2 regions of the Streptomyces sp. NPDC031100 genome follow, and region 2 is predicted to be linked to the other one. Evidence: riboswitches for the same ligand, from Rfam matches in the RefSeq annotation. Region 2 holds a riboswitch; the other holds the start of a gene.
What was found. Region 2 has a riboswitch for S-adenosylmethionine ahead of ACZ5DS_RS02085 (aminotransferase class V-fold PLP-dependent enzyme). Riboswitches for the same ligand answer to the same signal wherever they lie in the genome.
Positions count from the first base shown of each region.

Region 1 (6,990 bases), on a different contig from region 2:
TGAGGCGGGTGCGGGAGGCGCGCCGGGCCGAGCGCTGAGACGTTCCCGGGCCCAGGAGTGACAGCGACCCACGCTGGATACTGTCGGTGTATGGACCTTCTGCCGACCCCGGCGACCCAGGCAGGGCGGGACGGACTCCAGGCGCTGCTCGCGAAGCCGCACACCGCGGTGATCGGCCTCGACTTCGACGGCACGCTCGCCCCGATCGTCGCCGACCCCGAGCAGGCCCGCGCCCACCCCGACGCCGTACCCGCACTCGCCGCGCTCGCCCCCAAGGTGGCCTCCGTCGCCGTCATCACCGGCAGGCCCGCCGAGGTCGCGGTGCGCTACGGCGGCTTCGCGGGCGTGTCCGGCCTGGAGCACCTGGTCGTACTCGGCCACTACGGCGCCGAGCGCTGGGACGCCGTGACCGGCACGGTCACCGCACCCCCGCCGCACCCCGGCGTGGCCGCGGTCCGCGCCGAGCTGCCCGGCCTCCTGGACCGCGTCGGCGCCTTGCACGGCACCTGGATCGAGGAGAAGGGCCGCGCCGTCGCCGTCCACACCCGCCGCGCCGACGACCCCCAGGCCGCCTTCGAGGCCCTGCGCGAGCCTCTCGCCGGCCTGGCCGCCCGGCACGGACTGATCGTCGAACCCGGCCGGCTGGTCCTCGAACTCCGGCCGCCGGGCATGGACAAGGGCGTCGCCTTCCGCGACCACGTCCGCGCCACCGGCGCCGAGACCGTCCTCTACGCCGGCGACGACCTCGGCGACCTCCCCGCCTACGCAGTCGTGGACGAACTCCGCTCCGACGGCACCCCCGGCCTCCTGGTCTGCAGCGGCAGCACCGAGGTCACCGAACTGGCGGAACGGTCGGACGTGGTGGTGGAGGGCCCGGAGGGAGTCGTAGCCCTCCTCCGCTCCTTGGCGGCACACCTGGGTTAGTCGTCGAGTGCGTGCAGCTGATCCAGGAACCACTGCGCAGGCGGCAACCCGGTAGCGGCGGCAGCCAACCTCTTCGACCGCTCCGCCCGCTCGTCCGCCGGCAGGCTCAGCGCAGTGTGCAGCGCCCTCGCCGTCCCCCCGATGTCGTACGGGTTCACCCCGATCGCATCCTCGCCCAGCTCCTCGTACGCCCCGGCCTCCCGCGACAGCACCAGCGCGCACCCCTCGTCGGAGACGACCGGCACCTCCTTGGCGACCAGGTTCATGCCGTCCCGGATCGGATTGACCAGCGCCACGTCCGCGAGCCGGTACGCGGCCAGGGAGCGGGCGAAGTCGTCCTTGACGTGGAGGATGACGGGGGTCCAATCCGCGGTCCCGTACACGGAGTTGATCGTCTCCGCCTCCCGCTGCACCTCCGCCGTGTACTCGCGGTAGACGGCGAGGTCCTGCCGGGACGGGTAGGCGAAGGCGAGATGGACGACCCGTTCGCGCCACTCGGGGTGGTCCTCCAGCAGCTGCCGGTACGCCAGCAGGCCGCGCACGATGTTCTTGGACAGCTCGGTGCGGTCCACCCGGACGATCGTCCGGCGCCCCTCGCCGATCTCGTCCCGCAGCGCGGCCATCCGTTCGGCCACGTCCGGCCGGTGCGCCCGCTCGCGCAGGAAGTCCGCGTCCGCCCCCAGCCCGTGCACCCCGATCCGGGTCCCGGACGGGATGCCGGGACCCAGCACCGCGTGACAGCAGTCGGTGAAGGCGTCCGCCCACCGCCGGGTCAGGAACGCGGCCCGGTCCGCGCCCAGGATGCCGCTCAGCAGCTCGGCCGCGATGTCGTCGGGCAGCAGGCGGAAGTAGTCCGGCGGGGCCCACGGGGTGTGCGAGAAGTGGCCGATGCGCAGGTCGGGACGGAGCTGCCGGAGCATCCGGGGGGCGAGGGCCAGGTGGTAGTCCTGGATGAGCACCGCCGCGCCGTCCGCCGCCTCCTCGGCCAGCGCCTCGGCGAAGGCGCGGTTGTACGCCTCGTACGACGCCCACTGCCGCCGGAACTCCGCGTCGAAGATCGGCTCCAGCGGGGTCTGGTACAGCATGTGGTGGACGAACCAGAGCACCGAGTTGGCGATGCCGTTGTACGCGTCGGAGAACACGGTCGCGTCGATGTCGAGCATCCGCACCCGCTGCCCGCCGGTCTCCTCGGCCGGCAGCAGCCCGCCGCCCGCGCGCCGTACCGCCTCCCGGTCGCCGCCGCCCAGCGCGGCGCACACCCACACCGCGTTGGTGTCCGGACCGATGGCCGACAGCCCCGAGACCAGCCCGCCGCCGCCCCGTTTGGCGAGCAGCGAGCCGTCCTCGAGGGCCTCGTACGCAACCGGGCCGCGATTGGACGCGACCAGAACGTCAGCACCGTGGGTGGAAGCCATGGTCCTCAACCTAGCCCGGCCCCGAAACGCTCAAACGTACGGTCTGCCCCGGAAGGGGGCTGTATACAGCCGTTCTCGCGCGCGCCTCACGCCACCCGGCGCGCCGCGTACTCCGCGATCTCCGCCATCGGCGGCCGCTCCTCGGTGTCCACCGAATAGGTGCGCGGCTCGAACCCGTCCTCACCCCGCTCGAACTGGGTGAGGCAGGGGCGGACGAGATGGCCGCGGGCCAGCCGGAGCTGGGCCGTGCGGTAGATCGCCGCGGCCATGCGGCCGAGGGCCTGGCCGTCCTGGTGCCGGTGCTTGCGGACGCCGACGTCGACCTGGGCGAGGGCGTCCAGGCCGACGAGGTGCAGAGCGTCGACCAGCATGCCCAGTTCCACGCCGTAGCCCACCGGGAACGGCAGCTGCTCCAGCAGCGAGCGGCGGGCCGCGTACTCGCCGCCCAGCGGCTGCACGAATCCGGCCAGTTGCGGCCAGTGCATGTTGAGCAGCGGGCGGGCCATGAGTTCCGTGACCCGGCCGCCCTGCCCCGCCGCGCCGGCGAGCGGACGGTCGTACATCGCCTTGACCAGGTCGACGTCCGGTTCGGTGAGCAGCGGGCCGACGATGCCGGAGACGAAGTCGGAGGAGAACTCCTTCAGGTCGGCGTCGATGAAACAGACGATGTCGCCGTGGGTCACCAGCAGCGAGCGCCACAGCACCTCGCCCTTGCCGGGGGCGGCCGGGATGCGGGGGAGGATGTCGTCGCGGTGGACGACCCGCGCGCCCGCGGCGGCGGCCACCGCGGAGGTGCGGTCGGTGGACCCGGAGTCGACGACGACGATCTCGTCGACCAGCGGGACCTGCTCCATGAGGTCGTGACGGATGACTGCGACGATGTCGCCGACCGTCTCCTCCTCGTTGAGCGCGGGCAGCACGACGGAGACCGACTGGCCCGTGCGCTGCTTGGCCGCCAGGATCTGGTGGAGCGGGCGATCGGTCACGGACCAGGAGCGGGTGGCCAGCCAGCGCTCGACTTCTTCCAGCACAGTCAGCGGCTCCTCACGTGTCTCGCGGTTCGGACGACTATCTCAACTGTCCTGGCCTTCGGTTACAGTCTTGAACAACGCCGATGACCATCGCATGTCGAGGGTCAACCACGCGTTGACAACTACATACCGCTCATCCAGAGGGGCAGAGGGACACGGCCCGATGAAGCCCCGGCAACCCTCCAGTCGGTTTCTCGTTCTCCAGCGAGGCTCCCGGCTAGGGAAGGTGCCAAATCCGTCTCACGGCGAGATGCGTCGTGAGGAAGATGAGGAGAAAGGGCCTCGCCTCCATGGCTGTGCAGACAGTTGCAAGCACCAGCAATCCCACCGTAGACCTCGGCCCCGCCGCGGCGCTGAGCTGTCGCGAGTGCGGTCACCGGGTGCCCCTCGGGCCGCTGTTCGCCTGCGAGGAGTGTTTCGGCCCGCTGGAGATCGCCTACGACTTCTCCGCGTACGACACCGAAGAGCTGCGTAAGCGCATCGAGGGCGGCCCCGCGAACATCTGGCGTTACGCGCCGCTGCTGCCCGTCCCCGCCGACGTGGCCGACAAGCCCAACATCAACCCCGGCTGGACCAAGCTCGTCAAGGCCGACAACCTGGCGCGCGAGCTGGGTGTCACCGGCGGGCTGTACGTGAAGGACGACTCCGGCAACCCGACGCACTCCTTCAAGGACCGGGTGGTCGCCCAGGCCCTGGAGGCCGCGCGCGCCTTCGGCTTCACCACGCTCTCCTGCTCCTCGACCGGCAACCTGGCCGGCGCCGTCGGCGCCGCCGCCGCCCGGGCCGGCTTCCGCTCCTGCGTGTTCATCCCGCACGACCTGGAGCAGGGCAAGGTCGTCATGGCCGCGGTCTACGGCGGTGAACTCGTCGGCATCGAGGGCAACTACGACGACGTGAACCGCTTCTGCTCCGAGCTGATCGGCGACCCGGCCGGCGAGGGCTGGGGCTTCGTCAACGTCAACCTGCGGCCGTACTACGCGGAGGGCTCCAAGACCCTGGCGTACGAGATCTGCGAGCAGCTCGGCTGGCGGCTCCCGGACCAGATCGTGGTCCCGATCGCCTCCGGCTCCCAGCTGACGAAGATCGACAAGGGCCTGCAGGAGCTGATCAAGCTCGGTCTGGTCGAGGACAGGCCGTACAAGATCTTCGGTGCGCAGGCCGAGGGCTGCTCGCCGGTGTCCACGGCCTTCAAGGCCGGCCACGACGTGGTCCGCCCCCAGAAGCCGAACACCATCGCCAAGTCCCTCGCCATCGGCAACCCGGCCGACGGCCCGTACGTCCTCGACATCGCGCGCCGTACCGGCGGTGCGGTGGAGGACGTGACGGACGAGCAGGTCGTCGACGCCATCAAGCTGCTGGCCCGGACCGAGGGCATCTTCGCGGAGACCGCCGGCGGTGTGACCGTCGGCGTGACGAAGAAGCTGATCGAGAACGGCGTCCTGGACCCGTCCCTGACCACGGTCGTCCTCAACACGGGTGACGGCCTCAAGACCCTCGACGCGGTGGCCGGCACCGGCCTCACCGCCACCATCCGCCCGACCCTGGACTCCTTCCGAGAGGCTGGCCTCGCATGAGCGTGACCGTTCGCATCCCCACCATCCTGCGCACCTACACCGGCGGCCAGGCCGAGGTCGCCGCCGAGGGCGCGACCCTCTCCGAGGTCATCGCGGACCTGGAGAAGAACCACACCGGGATCGCCGCCCGCGTGCTGGACGACCAGGGCAAGCTGCGTCGGTTCGTCAATGTGTACGTCAATGACGACGACGTGCGTTTCGAGCAGGGCCTGGAGACCGCGACCCCGGACGGCGCCGGTGTCTCCATCATTCCGGCCGTCGCCGGCGGCTGACAGAATGACCGATCATTACCTTCGGTAACCCCGGTCACTGAATGTTCATCCCATTGCCCCCTCCGTGAGAGAAGCGGAGGGGGCAATTCTGTGTGATTGAGCGCGGTACAGTTGGGGAACGCGCTCCGGGCTTGCGGGTCGCAAGCCTCGGAAACATGCCGTCCGCCCCGATGAGAAGTAGCCAAAGTGTGCGGGCGATATGCGGCATTCGCGCCATTTGTGGAGCCCGACTTGCCCTGAATTCGGACGAATTCTCGGCAGATTCCGGACCGGGCTCGTCCAGAATTCTCGTCCGATTGACCTGTTGCAGACGGCAGTTGGACAGATACATTCAGCCGCGGTCGACGCGTTCCGGCGCACGCCCCCGACCAATGGGGGGTGAGGTCTGACCCGGGTCCGCGAAGTGTGGATCTGTGCAAGGGCCAGTAATAGGGGAGTTAGGCATGGCTCAGGGCACCGTCAAGTGGTTCAACGCGGAGAAGGGGTACGGCTTCATCGCGGTCGACGGTGGTGCGGATGTTTTCGTCCACTACAGCGCGATCCAGATGGACGGTTACCGCACCCTGGAAGAGGGACAGCGGGTCGACTTCGAGATCTCGCAGGGCCAGAAGGGCCCGCAGGCGGACATGGTCCGGCTGGCGACCAGCTGAAGCACGCGTCGACTGACAGCGACGTTCTACTGCTCATCTTCGAAGGGCCCGTACCTCCTGGGGTGCGGGCCCTTCGTCATGCCCGCCGCCCCCGTGTTCGCGCGCGGCTGAGTACCCCCTCCGTCACCCCCGAGGCGCTTGCACTCGGGGGTGCCGAGTGCTAATCATTGGCGTTAGCACTCTGAAGGTGAGAGTGACAAAGAAGGACCGGGTCGGTGAGGCCCGCAGGCCAGGTGGGGCAAGGAACCACAGGTCGGCGAGCCGTCCGTCGCGGGCGCGGGCGCGGTCCGAAGGAATCACCCCCAGTCCTGGAGGGACCACTTCACATGGCCAAGATCATCGCGTTCGACGAGGAGGCGCGGCGCGGCCTCGAGCGCGGCATGAACCAGCTCGCGGACGCCGTGAAGGTGACGCTCGGCCCCAAGGGCCGCAACGTCGTCCTCGAGAAGAAGTGGGGCGCCCCCACGATCACCAACGACGGTGTCTCCATCGCCAAGGAGATCGAGCTCGAGGACCCGTACGAGAAGATCGGCGCCGAGCTGGTCAAGGAAGTCGCGAAGAAGACGGACGACGTAGCCGGTGACGGCACGACGACCGCGACCGTCCTGGCCCAGGCCCTGGTCAAGGAAGGCCTGCGCAACGTAGCCGCCGGCGCCAACCCGATGGCTCTCAAGCGCGGTATCGAGAAGGCCGTGGAGGCCGTCTCCGCCGCCCTCCTCGAGCAGGCGAAGGACGTCGAGACCAAGGAGCAGATCGCCTCCACCGCGTCCATCTCCGCCGCCGACACCCAGATCGGCGAGCTGATCGCCGAGGCCATGGACAAGGTCGGCAAGGAAGGCGTCATCACCGTCGAGGAGAGCAACACCTTCGGCCTGGAGCTCGAGCTCACCGAGGGCATGCGCTTCGACAAGGGCTACATCTCCGCCTACTTCGCGACCGACATGGAGCGCATGGAGGCGTCGCTCGAGGACCCGTACATCCTCATCGCCAACTCCAAGATCGGCTCCGTCAAGGACCTGCTCCCGCTCCTCGAGAAGGTCATGCAGTCGGGCAAGCCGCTGCTGATCATCGCCGAGGACGTCGAGGGCGAGGCCCTGTCGACCCTGGTCGTCAACAAGATCCGC
Region 1 covers NZ_JBVIGN010000008.1:173,057-180,046, forward strand. The annotation lists gene ACZ5DS_RS23395 (DUF3263 domain-containing protein) at 1-38, shown strand, start outside; gene otsB (trehalose-phosphatase) at 91-924, shown strand; gene ACZ5DS_RS23405 (alpha,alpha-trehalose-phosphate synthase (UDP-forming)) at 921-2,339, opposite strand; gene ACZ5DS_RS23410 (glucosyl-3-phosphoglycerate synthase) at 2,426-3,370, opposite strand; SAM riboswitch class I at 3,501-3,643, shown strand; gene thrC (threonine synthase) at 3,661-4,944, shown strand; gene ACZ5DS_RS23420 (MoaD/ThiS family protein) at 4,941-5,216, shown strand; gene ACZ5DS_RS23425 (cold-shock protein) at 5,660-5,866, shown strand; gene groL (chaperonin GroEL) at 6,193-6,990, shown strand, end outside.
Region 1: it holds a riboswitch for S-adenosylmethionine, as region 2 does, so the genes downstream of both, thrC (threonine synthase) here and ACZ5DS_RS02085 (aminotransferase class V-fold PLP-dependent enzyme) in region 2, are expected to answer to the same signal.

Region 2 (6,990 bases):
ACGAGATCGCCAAGGCGGCCCTGATGATCATCCGGCTCCAGCCGGACAACATCAAGGACAAGCGCGAGCTCGACTGGTCGCACGAGGGCATCGTCGCCTTCTCGAAGATCTGCACCCACGTCGGCTGCCCGATCTCCCTGTACGAGCAGCAGACGCACCACGTGCTGTGCCCGTGCCACCAGTCCACCTTCGACCTCTCCGACGGTGCCCGAGTGATCTTCGGCCCCGCCGGTCACGCCCTGCCGCAGCTCCGCATCGGCGTGAACGACGAGGGTTACCTCCAGGCGCTCGGCGACTTCGAGGAGCCCGTCGGTCCTGCATTCTGGGAGCGCGGATGAGTACTGCATCGAACGAGGCCCGCTCTCGCGGGAAGGCACCGGCCGGCGAGCGGATCGCCGACTGGGCCGACGGCCGGCTCGGGATCTACTCCCTGGCCAAGGCCAACATGCGCAAGATCTTCCCCGACCACTGGTCGTTCATGTTGGGCGAGGTCGCGCTCTACAGCTTCCTCATCATCATCCTCACGGGTGTGTACCTGACGCTGTTCTTCCACCCGTCGATGAACGAGGTGGAGTACCACGGCTCGTACGTCCCGCTCCAGGGACAGCTGATGAGCGAGGCGTTCAGCTCGACCCTGCACATCTCCTTCGACGTGCGCGGTGGTCTGCTCATCCGGCAGATCCACCACTGGGCGGCGCTGATCTTCCTCGCGGCCATGTTCGTGCACATGATGCGCGTGTTCTTCACCGGCGCGTTCCGCAAGCCGCGTGAGATCAACTGGCTGTTCGGCTTCCTGCTGTTCGTCCTCGGCATGTTCACCGGCTTCACCGGTTACTCGCTCCCGGACGACCTGCTCTCCGGCACCGGTGTCCGCTTCACCGAGGGTGCGATCCTGTCCATGCCGATCGTCGGCACGTACATCTCGTACTTCCTCTTCGGCGGCGAGTTCCCGGGCCACGACTTCGTCGCCCGGTTCTACTCGATCCACATCCTGCTGCTGCCGGGCATCATGCTCGGCCTGGTGGTCGGTCACCTGATCCTGGTCTTCTACCACAAGCACACGCAGTTCGCGGGTCCCGGCAAGACCAACAAGAACGTCGTCGGCATGCCACTGCTGCCGGTGTACATGGCCAAGGCGGGCGGCTTCTTCTTCCTGGTCTTCGGTGTGATCGCGGCGATCGCCGCGGTGGCCCAGATCAACCCGATCTGGGCCATGGGCCCCTACCGGCCCGACCAGGTCTCCACCGGCGCCCAGCCCGACTGGTACATGGGCTTCGCCGAGGGTCTGGTCCGCTACATGCCGGGCTGGGAGATCAACTTCTGGGGTCACACGCTCGTCCTGGGCGTGTTCATCCCGCTGGTGCTCTTCGGCCTCGTGCTGGCGGCGATCGCGGTCTACCCGTTCATCGAGTCCTGGGTCACCGGCGACAAGAGCGAGCACCACATCCTGGACCGCCCGCGCAACGCCCCGACCCGTACGGCCTTCGGTGTCGCCTGGGTGACCGTGTACATGGTCGGCCTGGTCGGTGGTGGCAACGACCTCATCGCCACCCACTTCCACCTGTCGATCAACGACGTGACCTGGTTCGTCCGGATCTCCTTCTTCGCCGGACCGGTCCTCGCGTTCATCATCACCAAGCGGATCTGCCTCGGCCTGCAGCGCCGCGACCGCGACAAGGTGCTGCACGGTCGCGAGACCGGCATCATCAAGCGCCTGCCGCACGGTGAGTTCATCGAGGTCCACGAGCCGCTCAGCCAGGAGCAGCTGCACACCCTCACGGCTCACCACCAGTACGAGCCGGCCGAGATCGGCCCGACGGTCGACGAGAACGGGGTCGAGCGCAAGGTGAAGGCGTCCGAGAAGCTGCGCGTCAAGCTCAGCACCGCCTACTACGGCGAGGACAACCAGATCCCGAAGCCCACGGTCGACGAGTACAAGGAGATCACGAGCGGCCACGGCCACCACTGATCCCCGCGTCGCCACGCCACGGTAGAAGGGCCCCGTCCGGCTTACGGACGGGGCCCTTCGCCGTGTCCTGGCCTGGATAGGGTGGGACCACACGGTTCTACTACGACACCCAGGAGCGGCTATGAACGCTGTGACCCCCGCTGGAGGCGACACCGCGGCGGGCCGTTCCTGGCCCGCCCTGCTGAACGGACTGCTGGACGGCCGGGACCTGTCCGCCGACGACACGGCCTGGGCGATGGACCTGATCATGCGCGGGGAGGCGACCGACGCGCAGATCGCCGGATTCATGGTGGCGCTGCGGGCCAAGGGCGAGACGGTGGAGGAGATCACCGGCCTCGTGCGGACCATGTACGAGCACGCCAACGTGATCGAGGTGCCGGGCCCGGCCGTCGACATCGTCGGCACCGGCGGCGACGGCGCCAAGACGGTGAACATCTCCACGATGTCGTCGATCGTGGTCGCCGGTACGGGAGCGAAGGTCGTCAAGCACGGCAACCGCGCCGCGTCCTCCGCCTCCGGGTCCTCCGACGTCCTGGAGAAGCTCGGCATCAATCTGAACCTGACCCCGCAGCGGGTCGCCGAGGTCGCCGACGAGGCCGGCATCACCATCTGCTTCGCGGTGAGGTTCCACCCGTCGCTGCGGCATGTCGCCGCGGCGCGCGGCCAGCTGGGGATCCGTACGACCTTCAATGTCCTCGGTCCGCTGACCAACCCGGCCAAGGTGCGGGCCCAGGCCGTCGGGGTCGCCGACCCGCGCATGGCGCCGATCGTGGCCGGGGTCCTCGCCGAGCGCGGCAACTCCGCCCTGGTCTTCCGCGGCGACGACGGCCTGGACGAGCTGACGACCACCTCCACCTCCCGGGTGTGGGTGGTCCGGGACGGCAAGGTCACCGAGCAGTGCTTCGACCCGCGGGACGTCGGCATCGACCTCGTACCCGTGGACGCGCTGCGCGGCGCCGACGCGTCGTACAACGCGGAGGTGGCGCGGCGCGTGCTGGACGGCGAGAAGGGCCCCGTCCGGGACGCGGTGCTGCTGAACTCGGCGGCCGCCCTGGTGGCCCTCGAGCCGACCGAGGCCCCGCTGGCCGAGCAGCTCCGGGCCGGCATGGCCAAGGCGGCCGAGTCGATCGACTCGGGCGCGGCGAAGCGGACGCTGGAGCGCTGGGTGGCGGCCAGCAACAAGTAGCAGATCTGAGGTGCGGTCCCGCAATCCGGACAGGAGTTGCGGGACCGCGATCACTTCACGTACGTTCCTGTCCAGGTCATGAGTGACAGTCATGAGGCCCCGGCCGACTGTCCGGCAACCCTCCGTCCGTGGCGGGGTGCCCCGGGTGAAGACCAGGTCGTAGGCAGCGAGGTCTACGGCAAGCGCGGACCCCTCGAACACCACCAGGGGTCCTGGTCGTCGAGGGAGCCTTCTGTGAGCAAGCGAATGCGATAGGGCGTAGAGCCCCGCCTCCGCATACCCCTTTCACCTTTCTCCGTGCTTGAGCCGTATCTGCTCGCACGGTGATTCCTCTTGCTTCTCACAGGAGTTCGCCATGTCTGTCTCCACCGCTGCCTCCGCCCAGACCCTCTGTGCCCCGCTGCCCGTTCTGGGCCGGGATGTCACCGTCCCGCTCGTCACCGGCGGTGAAGTCACCTACGCCGCGCTCGACTACGCGGCCAGCGCCCCCGCCCTCCAGCGTGTCTGGGACGACGTGGCGGCCTACGCGCCGTACTACGGCAGCGTCCACCGCGGCGCCGGCTACCTCTCCCAGCTCTCCACCGACCTGTTCGAGAACGCCCGCCGCACGGTCGCCGAGTTCCTCGACTGCCGCGAGGCCGACCAGGTGATCTTCACCCGCTCGACCACGGACTCCCTGAACCTGCTCGCCCGCGCCCTCCCCGCCGACTGTCAGGTCTTCGTCTTCGAGACCGAGCACCACGCCTCCCTGCTGCCCTGGCAGGACGCCCGCGTCACCTACCTCAACGCCCCGCGCACCCCGCAGCAGGCCGTCGAGACCCTGGAGCGGGCCCTCGCCGACCGCGCCCCCCATGGTCCGGCCCTGGTCTGCGTCACCGGCGCCTCCAACGTCACCGGCGAGCTGTGGCCGGTGCGCGAGCTGGCCGCCGCGGCCCATGCGCACGGCGCCCGGATCGTCCTGGACGCCGCCCAGCTGGCCCCGCACCACCCGGTGTCGGTGAAGGACCTGGACGTCGACTGGGTCGCCTTCTCCGGCCACAAGCTGTACGCCCCCTTCGGCTCCGGCGTTCTGGCCGGCCGCGCCGACTGGCTGGTGGCGGCCGAGCCGTACCTCGCGGGCGGCGGCGCCAGCCGCAGGGTCACCCGGCGCGAGGACGGGGGAGTGGCCGTGGAGTGGCACGAGAGCGCCGCCCGCCACGAGGCCGGCTCCCCGAACGTCATCGGCGCCTACTCCATCGCCTCCGCCTGCAAGGCGCTGACGGAGGCCGGCTTCGACACCCTCGTGGCTCGCGAGCAGCACCTGATCTCCCAGGTCCGTGAGGGCCTCGCCGAGGTCCCCGAGGTCAGGATCCTCTCCCTCTTCGGCGACGACGCCCCGCGCGTCGGCGTCATCTCCTTCGTCGTCGACGGCTGGAACAGCTCCCACTTCGCCGCCGCCCTCTCCGCCGAGTACGGCATCGGCGTGCGCGACGGCCTCTTCTGCGCCCACCCCCTGGTCCGCACCCTCCTCGGCTCCGACCCCCAGACCCAGGGCGAATGCGGCGCCCCCGAGGCGGCCCCCGGCGAGAAGTCCCTGAACGCGATCCGCGTGAGCTTCGGCGCGGGCACACCCGACGAGCACGTGGAGCGCTTCGTCACGGCGGTGAAGGAACTGGTGACCGAGGGCGCGAAGTGGACGTACCGCACGGAGGAGGGCCGCTGCGTCCCCGCGGTGTGAGCTGCTGAATGCCTCGTGAGGCGGTCTTCAGTCGATCAGTTGTCCAACCCGATCGAGAAGGCCGCCTCGAGGTCGTGCTGCGAGTACGTCCGGAAGGCAACATGCGTGTCCGTGGCCTCGACGCCCGGAATCCTGCTGATCCGCCCCGGAATCACATCGGCCAGGTCATCGTGCCGCCGCACCCGAACCATAGCGATCAGGTCATACGTACCGGTGACGGAGAAAACCTCACTCACCGAATCCAGCGAAGCGATCTGCTCCGCGATCTCGGGGATCCGGTCCACGCTGGTCTTGATCAGGACGATCGCGGTGATCACGACTGGTTCTCTCCCTCGGGTGCCGGAGCCGGTGCGGACTTCACTCTAGTCGCCCGCCCGTCTCCCACCACCGCCCTTCCGAGGCCGCCCTTCGGGCCCTTCCTTTTTCCGTAACGCACCCATGCGTAGCCGAACCCGAGGCCGAAGCCGACCAGGTGGGCGAGGTAGGCCACCCCGGGGCCGTCGCCCGAACGGCCCGCCGCGAGCCACTGGAGGGCCGCCCAGAAGGGCAGCACGACCCAGGCCGGGAAGCGCATCGGCAGAAAGAACAGGAACGGGAGGAGACTGGTCACACGGGCGCGGGGAAACAGGAAGAGAAATGCCCCGAGCACCGCCGAGATCGCCCCGGAGGCGCCCACCAGCGACTGCTCGGAGGTGGCGTTGGCGGCCGCGTAGCCCAGCAGGGCCAGATAGCCGCAGCCGACGTAGAACAGGGTGAACTCCACCCTGCCCATCCGTTCCTCGGTCATCAGCCCGAAGACGAAGAGGAAGAGCATGTTGCCGAGCAGATGCACCCAGCTGCCGTGCACGAACAGGGCGGTGGCCGGGGTCAGGGCCTCCCGGGCGGGCTCGTCGAACAGGTCCGCCGGGACCACTCCCCAGTGCCGGAAGTACGCGCGCTGCGCGGCCGGCAGCGCGTCCACGGAGCCGTACGCCGGGGTGAGGCCGGAGGCCGGGCCCAGGACGAAGATCACGGAGCAGAGGGCGATGAGGGTGTACGTCATCGGCGCGGAGACACCCTTGACCGCCCTGAGTGTTCTGCCGGCCGCCGTGCTCCAGGTGGTGATCATGACTACAGAGCATGACGTAAGGGGACGCAACCTGACAGACCGCCTCGCCGCTGCGGGAGGGCGGGCGGCGAGTACCCGCCAGGCCGTAGGGTTACGAGCCACACGCGTCGAGGAGCGGCGCGGACCGAGCGAGAAGGAAGCGAACAGTCACGATGACGGTTCCCCTGCCGACCGCCACCACGCGGTGGCGCTGCACCCTCTGCGGCAACCTCACCCGCTTCGACGTGACCCGCTCGTCGAAGGTCGTGGAGTACGTCCACCTCGACCTTGCCGGTGAGCCGACGGTCGAGGAGCGCGAGGTGGTCAGTGAGACCATCGAGTCGGTCCGCTGCCGCTGGTGCAACGCGGTGGACCAGGTGGAACTCGTGGACAGGCCGGGCGCCGGCTCCTGAGCGGAGCGGGCCCCGTACAGGTATTGGGGTGTGACGGATGGTGGAGACCGCAGGCGGGGGGCCGGGCGACGGCACCGCTGAGGTGCTTGACCGTCCGCTGCCCGACGGTGTGCGCCGACGGGTCGTGCAGATCGTCTCGGACGGGTTCGGGAGCCTGACCGTCGCGGAACTGCCCGCCCAGTTGAGGCAGTACGCCCGCTTCGCCCCGAACCGCCGGGCCAAGTTCGCCGGGAACGCGATGGCGGCGGCCCTGGAGACCGATGCGCTCTTCCGGCAGCGGATCGGCGAGAAGTTCAGAGAGGCGCAGCCGGAGCTCTCCGGCGCCCTCGACTCCGGCTCGCCGCCCCCGGCCGCGGATCCGCTCGACGTGGCGGCCGCGGCCTATGTACTGCGCCCGGCGGGCTGGGTGAAGCTGGTCACCGCGGCCGGCGAGGAGGCCCAGCGCGCGGACGCCGAGCGGGCCGACGAGGAGAGCCGGGCCGAACTGGAGCGGCTGCACGAGGAGCTGGCCCGGGCCCGGGAGCAGACCCGGAGCGAGAGCGAACGGCTGCGCGCGGAGCTGGAGTCGGCGAAGAAGGAAGCGGAATCGCTTCATCGTAAGCTCCGTGCCGCGCTCAG
Region 2 covers NZ_JBVIGN010000001.1:447,456-454,445, reverse strand. The annotation lists gene qcrA (cytochrome bc1 complex Rieske iron-sulfur subunit) at 1-338, shown strand, start outside; gene qcrB (cytochrome bc1 complex cytochrome b subunit) at 335-1,969, shown strand; gene trpD (anthranilate phosphoribosyltransferase) at 2,091-3,155, shown strand; SAM riboswitch class IV at 3,230-3,346, shown strand; gene ACZ5DS_RS02085 (aminotransferase class V-fold PLP-dependent enzyme) at 3,511-4,872, shown strand; gene ACZ5DS_RS02080 (Lrp/AsnC family transcriptional regulator) at 4,908-5,189, opposite strand; gene ACZ5DS_RS02075 (rhomboid family intramembrane serine protease) at 5,186-5,980, opposite strand; gene ACZ5DS_RS02070 (hypothetical protein) at 6,133-6,372, shown strand; gene ACZ5DS_RS02065 (NYN domain-containing protein) at 6,410-6,990, shown strand, end outside.